Regions from separate parts of the Mesorhizobium sp. M1169 genome, predicted to be linked through region 2. Evidence: riboswitches for the same ligand, from Rfam matches in the RefSeq annotation. Region 2 holds a riboswitch; each other region holds the start of a gene.
The links. Region 2 has a riboswitch for cobalamin ahead of NKH41_RS16630 (CbtB domain-containing protein). Riboswitches for the same ligand answer to the same signal wherever they lie in the genome.
Positions count from the first base shown of each region.

Region 1: linked by a shared signal. The riboswitch ahead of NKH41_RS09505 (DUF1636 family protein) and the one ahead of NKH41_RS16630 (CbtB domain-containing protein) in region 2 are both predicted to bind cobalamin.
Region 3: linked by a shared signal. The riboswitch ahead of metE (5-methyltetrahydropteroyltriglutamate--homocysteine S-methyltransferase) and the one ahead of NKH41_RS16630 (CbtB domain-containing protein) in region 2 are both predicted to bind cobalamin.

Region 1 is NZ_JAMYME010000007.1:20,274-22,533, reverse strand. It holds gene cobW (cobalamin biosynthesis protein CobW) at 1-902, opposite strand, end outside; gene NKH41_RS09505 (DUF1636 family protein) at 899-1,333, opposite strand; cobalamin riboswitch at 1,372-1,575, opposite strand; gene NKH41_RS09500 (winged helix-turn-helix domain-containing protein) at 1,605-2,260, opposite strand, start outside.
Region 2 is NZ_JAMYME010000014.1:128,206-130,465, forward strand. It holds gene cobU (bifunctional adenosylcobinamide kinase/adenosylcobinamide-phosphate guanylyltransferase) at 1-440, opposite strand, end outside; gene NKH41_RS16625 (CbtA family protein) at 433-1,215, opposite strand; gene NKH41_RS16630 (CbtB domain-containing protein) at 1,231-1,410, opposite strand; cobalamin riboswitch at 1,447-1,643, opposite strand; gene NKH41_RS16635 (SRPBCC family protein) at 1,993-2,160, shown strand.
Region 3 is NZ_JAMYME010000041.1:5,272-7,531, reverse strand. It holds gene metE (5-methyltetrahydropteroyltriglutamate--homocysteine S-methyltransferase) at 1-1,411, opposite strand, end outside; cobalamin riboswitch at 1,507-1,707, opposite strand; gene NKH41_RS27760 (hypothetical protein) at 2,258-2,260, shown strand, end outside.

The DNA.
Region 1 (2,260 bases), on a different contig from region 2:
AGGAGCCGCATCGGCTTGCCGCCGACTTCGACGAAACCCTTGACGCGCAACACGTTTTCTTCCTCCGCCGCCGTGGCGACCCGTTGTGCGAGCTCGTCCGGGTTGGACACGGACGCGATGTCGATGACGAACGAGTCAAAATCGTCATGTTCGTGGTCGAGCTCGTCGTCGTGGTGGGTCTTGCGGTTCTCGATGTCGTCCTCGACGGCGAGGCCGAGGCCGAGCAGCACCGACGGGTCGACCTTGCCTTGCGAAGTCGGTACGATCTTCACCGCCCGCGCAACGTGCTTGCCGATGACGGCATTGGCACGGGCCGAGCCGGCTGCGTCCATCAGGTCGCTCTTCGACAGGATGATCAGGTCGGCGCAGGCGAGCTGGTCCTCGAACACTTCCTCGACCGGATCGTCATGGTCGAGCGTCTCGTCCTGCGCGCGCTGGGCCTGCAGGGCGTCCATGTCGTTGGCTACGCGGCCATCAGCCAGCGCCGGTCCGTCGACCACGGCAATGACGCCGTCCACCGTCACGCGGCTTTTCACCGACGGCCACTGGAAGGCCTGGACCAGCGGCTTGGGCAAAGCGAGGCCGGATGTCTCGATCAGGATGTGGTCGACCCTCGGCGTCAGCGACAGGATCTGGTCCAGCGCCGGGACGAAATCATCGGCGACGGTGCAGCAGATGCAACCATTGGCCAGCTCGACGATGTTTTCCTCGGGGCAGGTGTCGATGGCGCAGCCCTTCAGGATCTCGCCGTCGATGCCGATGTCGCCGAACTCGTTGACGATGATGGCCAGGCGCTTGCCTTTGGCGTTTTCGAGCAAATGGCGGATCAACGTCGTCTTGCCGGCGCCGAGAAAGCCGGTGACCACGGTGCAGGGAACGCGCGAAAGGGAGGCAGCGGTCATGTCGGGTCCTTCAAAAGGTCAAGGGGAGGGATGCGGGCAACCAGGCCGCGCTTCAGGCAATCGGGACGGCCGCGCCATGGAATGAGCCCATCCGTCGAGGTGGCGAACAGCTTTGCCCCGGTGACGAGATCGGCGCCGCTGGTCGTGGTCAGATCACCGAAGACGTAACTCCAGCAGCCGTCGCGCAGCATGGCCGCGCTGAGCCGGCGCTTGCAATTGCCGAGGCATTCGACGGTGCGGATTTTGATGTTTTCGCTGGAAGCTGCGCGGCGCGTGTCCTCTGCGAGCAGTTCGCCAGCGCGCGGATGAGCGTCCGAACCGGTCTCGTCACGGCAGGACGAGCAGACGATGACGGTAACGCCGGCCGGGGAATCACCATGGCCGGACAATAAATCCGCTGTCTCAGCCGGAAAACTGCTGTCGCGTTCCAAATCAGGCTCCTTGCCCGGAAAACCCGCCAGGCGATCGGATTCTTAGGTCCTAGACGGCAGGTCTCCTGGCTCGCGGGTCATCGCCTGGGTGCCGCCTTCCCGGGAATATCCCAGTGGTTTTCGGCCTTGGCTCGTCGCTTACAGTTGCGGGGACAGCCGCGGATTTGAAATCGAGATTTCGCACCGCATTCCCTCTTGGCCCCTGCCGTTGCGGGCAGGGGACCGTCTGGAACGGATTTAGGCTTGTGGAGGCAGTTGTGTCAACGCACGTCTATGGCGCGGCGATATCCGCGAGCGGCCGGCCCAAATCGCCGGCAGCGGTCACCTCGATGCGTTCCAGGCCGAGCCAGCCCTGCATCTGCTTCAATTCCTTGAAGAGTTCGGCAGCGGTTTGTGGCGGGGCGCCGGGCTCCGCATAGGCGGCATGGACGCGCAATACGCCGGCCGGACGGTCGGCCCTGAGGTCAACGCGCCCGACGATGCTGTCGCCGAGCAGGAATGGCAGCACATAATAGCCATACCGCCGCTTTTCGGCCGGCGTGTAGATCTCGATGCGGTAGTGGAAGTCGAACAACCGCTCGGTGCGCGATCGTTCGAAGACGACAGGATCGAACGGCGCGAGCAAGGCGCGCGCCTCGATCCTGCGCGGCAAACGGGCGTCCTTGTGGAGATAGGCTGTTTTGTTCCAGCCGTCGACGCTCACCGGCAACAGCTCGCCGGCCTCGACCAGCTCCTCGATGCGGCCCTTGATGTCGGCGGGCGAGAGGCGGAAATAGTCGCGCAGGTCGCCTGCCGTGGCGATGCCGTGGGCACGGGCCGAGATGCGCAGCAATTCGCGGTGAGCGTCTTCGGGGGAGGGCGTTGGCAGACTCAGTATTGTTGGCGGCAGCACGCGCTCCGGCAGATCGTAGAACCGTTCGAAGCCGC
Region 2 (2,260 bases):
GCGGCGTCGCGAAACCGTCTTGCCAGCGCATTGTCCGGCACGATGCCCTGGCCGACCTCGTTGGACACCACGAACCACGGCCCACGCGGCCGCGACAGCACGTCCGCCAGTTTTTGGCATTCGGCCTCGACATCATGGTCGGCCAGCATGTGGTTGGTCAGCCACAGCGTCAGGCAATCGATCAGCACCGGCTGGCCGTCAGGCAGCGCCTCGATCGCGCCGGCAAGGTCGAGCGGCGCATCGATGGTCGTCCAGCCGGCGCCGCGGCGCGAGCGGTGCAGCGCGATGCGCTGGCGCATCTCCTCGTCATAGGCTTGCGCCGTGGCGATATAGCTCCAAGGCGGCGGGCCGACCGTCACCAGGCTCTCGGCATGCGCCCGATTTCCGGCGCCCGCACCCCCGAATACCACGGTCAGTGCCCCCGCAGCGCGGTCAGGCAAAGCTGTAGCGCAGGCTGGTCGCCGTGCCCGTGAAGCGTCCGCGCACCACGCCGACGACCGCGCCGAGCACCAGCCAGAACACCAGATTGGTCAGCGTCACCGCCACCACGAACTGGTGGTGCAGGCCTTCCGGGATCGCGGTCTCGACGCTATCGGGCTGCGGCGCGCCGACAATATGCGGCGCCATGATCAACGCTACGGCAAGGATCGCCAGCGGCAACGATCTGCGGAAGGCGATAAGGCCGAGCCCGGCGGCGGTCGCCACCACTGTTGCCCACCACCAGATCTGGCGTTGGACAAGGTCGGCCGCCGGCATCGCAGGCAGTTCCGGCGGCAGGCCGAGGCCCGGCGCCAGCGTGAACACGGCAAAGCCGGCCAGCCCCCAGAACAGGCCCTGGCGCCAATTGCCGATGCCGCCGGCAAATTCCGAAACCGCAACCAGGACCAGCGCAAAGCCGATACCGGTGACGATATTGGCAACGACGCTGAAGCCGAAGCGTTCGAAACCGTCCGCCGGCGCCCAGCCTTCGTCTTCCGCCGGAGCCATTGCTTCAGCCGGTGCCGGCGCAGCGCTGCTCATAACCGTCGTGCCCGCAGCGTTTTCAGCCGGTGTCGCAGGTGCCGCGGCATGGTCATGGCCGCCGCCGGCCTGTTCGTAGACTTCCGCCTTCAGGATGAGCGGCACCGTGGCATAGGCTTGCATGCAGGCGAGAGCCACGCCGGCCACAAGCCCTGCGATCGCCGCGATGAACACGACGTTGCGAAACAGTGTCATGATGTCAGCCCCTTGTTAGTGGCAGGGAAAGCCCATCGAATGGCGATAGTCGTGCGCGGCATTGTGGACCGCATCGATATGCGAGAAGCCGACAAAGCCCATGACGAAAATGCCGAGGAATGCAGCAAGCGCCAGCTGCATGAGACGCGACTGCGAGGAGGCGGAAGCGCCGAGCGAAACGGAAGCGGTATTCATGTCTTGTCCTTTCGCCCTCCACCCGAGGGCATAGAAGTCAGTTTCCTGTCGCCGGCAGGTCTCCTGGCTCGCGGATCAGCGCCCTTCCCCACCTTCCCGAAGGCGAACCTTCAGTGGCATATGGAGAGGACTACCGCACACAGTTGCGGGGGCAGCCGCGGCATTAGGCAAACAACTTGCCCTAACCGCATTCCCTCTTGGTTCCAAACGGAACCGACGACATCAGCGACTATAGGCAGAATCGCCGCGCCCGGCAAACCAAATTCCGCCGGATCGTGTGGCGAATGCGCCGCCTCGCCAAGTTCGCAGACCGGCGCCGCGATTGACAATTTTCGCAGCCGGGTGTCGGCTGGCGGATGGGGAGGAAGCCGGCATGCAACCCAGCCCGAATGAGCGCGGTCCCTACAACGGCCTGGCGCGGGCCGAGCCGACGCTGCCGTCATCAGCCTATTGGGACATCGCGGCCTATCAGCGCGATCTCGAGGCCATCTGGTATCGCAACTGGCTGCTCGTCTGCCGCGAGGCGAAGCGCTCGCCGATCCGGCCGCCGATATCGACAACATCGTCGCCTTCGGTACCCAGGTGCTGGAGGAGGATGCTGATATCTGCGAGGTCAACCAGATGGGCCTGCGCTCGATGCGCCACAAGGCCGGCGTACTGATGCCCGAGGAATACGACCTGCACCGCTTCCACAACTGGGTGCGCGAGCGCCATGCGGCGCTCGCACATCAAAGCGATTTGGGCAGATAGCGCCAGGTGACGAAGCCGCAGGCCGCCGCTAGCAGGCCGAGTGTCGCGAAAACCGCGCCCAGGCCGAAAAACGCCAGCACGCCGGCCAAAGGCTTTCCGG
Region 3 (2,260 bases), on a different contig from region 2:
GCGCCCTGCGTACCTGCGGCGTCTGCGGGAAGGACCCGATGGTCGTCGTCGGGAACGGCGGCAGCCCCAGCGTGCCGGCCTGGACTCTGGAGCGCTCGGCAAAAGCGCTCTCTCGTCGCTTCATGCTGTCGTCAATGCTGGCGATCCGCCCCTCAACAAGCGGGTCATGGATCTTCGTGGATGTCACGCGGGTGGCGGCAGCCTCGGCAGACGCTTTCAACGCGCCTGCCACCGCATCCGTGCCTTGGGACAGGGCCTGGGCCAGCAACACCAACTCGTCGGTCTTCTGGGCCGCGAAGGCGAGCCACGACCTGATGTCCGCGTCGAGTTCCGTCTCCATGCGCAGGTCGATCGGCACGTGCAGCATCGAGCAGGAAGGCGCGATCTCGACGCGGTCCAAGGGCCAGCCGGCGACGATCGGTTTGATGCGGTCGAGAATGGCGGGCAGGTTCGCACGCCAGACGTTGCGGCCATCGATCAAGCCAAGCGAGAGCACCAGATCCTTCGGTGCGAGCCGACCCACGGTTTCCAGCTGCTCGGGAGCGCGCACGAGATCAATATGCAGCCCGGCCAGGGGCAGAGAAACCGCGGTTTCGAGATTGTCTCCCAGCGGCCCGAAATAGGTAGCCAGCATGATCTTCAGCTCGGGCGCGGCTTTCGACAGCTGGCCATAGGCGAATTCGAACGCAGCTCGTTCGTTCGGGTTCAGATCGAGGACAAGCGCTGGCTCATCGATCTGCACCCAGTCGGCTCCCGACAGCTTCAGCCTCTGCAGGAGTTGCTCGTAGACGGGCAGCAGCCGCGGCAGGAGCGCGATGGGATCGAAGCCTTCGGCAGGCGATTTAGCCAGCTTGAGGAAGGTGACCGGTCCAAGGATGACTGGGCGTGTGTGAATGCCGAGAGCTTTAGCCTCGAGGAAGTAGTCGACCGGTTTCGTCGACGAGAGGGCGAACGTCTGATCATCGTCGAGTTCCGGCACAATGTAGTGATAGTTGGTGTCAAACCACTTGGTCATTTCCATCGCGGTTACATCAGGCCGATGAGCCGCCTGCTGGTGACCAGCGTGTCCACAATCCTCCGTCTGACCCTGGTTGCCGCGCGCCATTGCGAAGTAGATGTCAAGTGGGACCTCGCCGCTATTCCAGCCGTAACGGGATGGAACGGCGCCGACCATGGCTGCGGTGTCGAGCACATGGTCGTAGAGCGAGAAGTCGTTCGACGGGATTTTCGACACGCCGCGATCGTGCTGCTCCTCCCAGCTAGCGGCACGGAGCGCCTTCGCGGTCGTGAGAAGGTCGGCAGCGGACGATTTTCCGGACCAGTAGCTTTCAAGCGCGAATTTCAGTTCTCGCCGACGACCGAAGCGGGGCACGCCGAGCGTTGCTACAGGAATTTGCTGAGAGACAGTCATGCCAGACCCCGATGGTTGGGGCGTCGGTGACAAGGAAGGCGCTAGCAGGCCGGCACGAACGCCAGGCTGCAGCGGCCACCGAGACACCCCGCCCGTGGACGTAATTCGCCGTGGCAGGTCTCCTGGCTCGCGGGGTCATAGCCTCTACCGGTCTTCCCAAGGCTATTCGCCTCAGTGACATGAGTGGGGTTGGCTCGCCGCTAACAGTTGCGGGGGCAGCGCCGGCATCGCACCGGCTTCCCTCTTAGCTCCGCTGCGGCAGCGCCGTACGGAGAACCACGACGCGGGAGACAATTACAGCAGTTCGCTTCTTTGTCAACGCCGCATAAAGAAATGTTTATGCCGTTATGTTAAATTTCCGTTGGCATGTTGCCAAAGGTCGCCTTGAAAGCGAAACTATGGAAGCCTTGAGCGGCCGGTAAATCAAAGCAATAACGCACAGCGGTCCAGGAGGATAGGAGTTCGTCGGCTGCTGGCAGCAAACATACCGGCAAGCGCCGTGGTGCTGCTTAGCGCATCATGCGAACCACCTCGGCGTCGAACTTCGGCTCCGAGGTTCCGACCGCTTCGTTGGTGATCTGCTCGCGACCATATTCGGCCCAATGGCGAGGCTGTTGCCCATGTGGAAGCTGTTGGCCGTGATGCCCTCGGTGATATGACACAACGATTTCGGGGGGAGCACACCGAGGCCAGGCGCAGCGGCGTGTTGCGAAGTGATCGAGGCCAATGTCTCGAACTGCTTGTTCGCAGCCCACCGGCTCAAGGTAACCCGGCTCAAACCACCGGGCCAGCTCAAGTCCTGTCCAAATGAGGCCTGGGCGGCAAATCGTCGTGCACGCGCACGGTTTG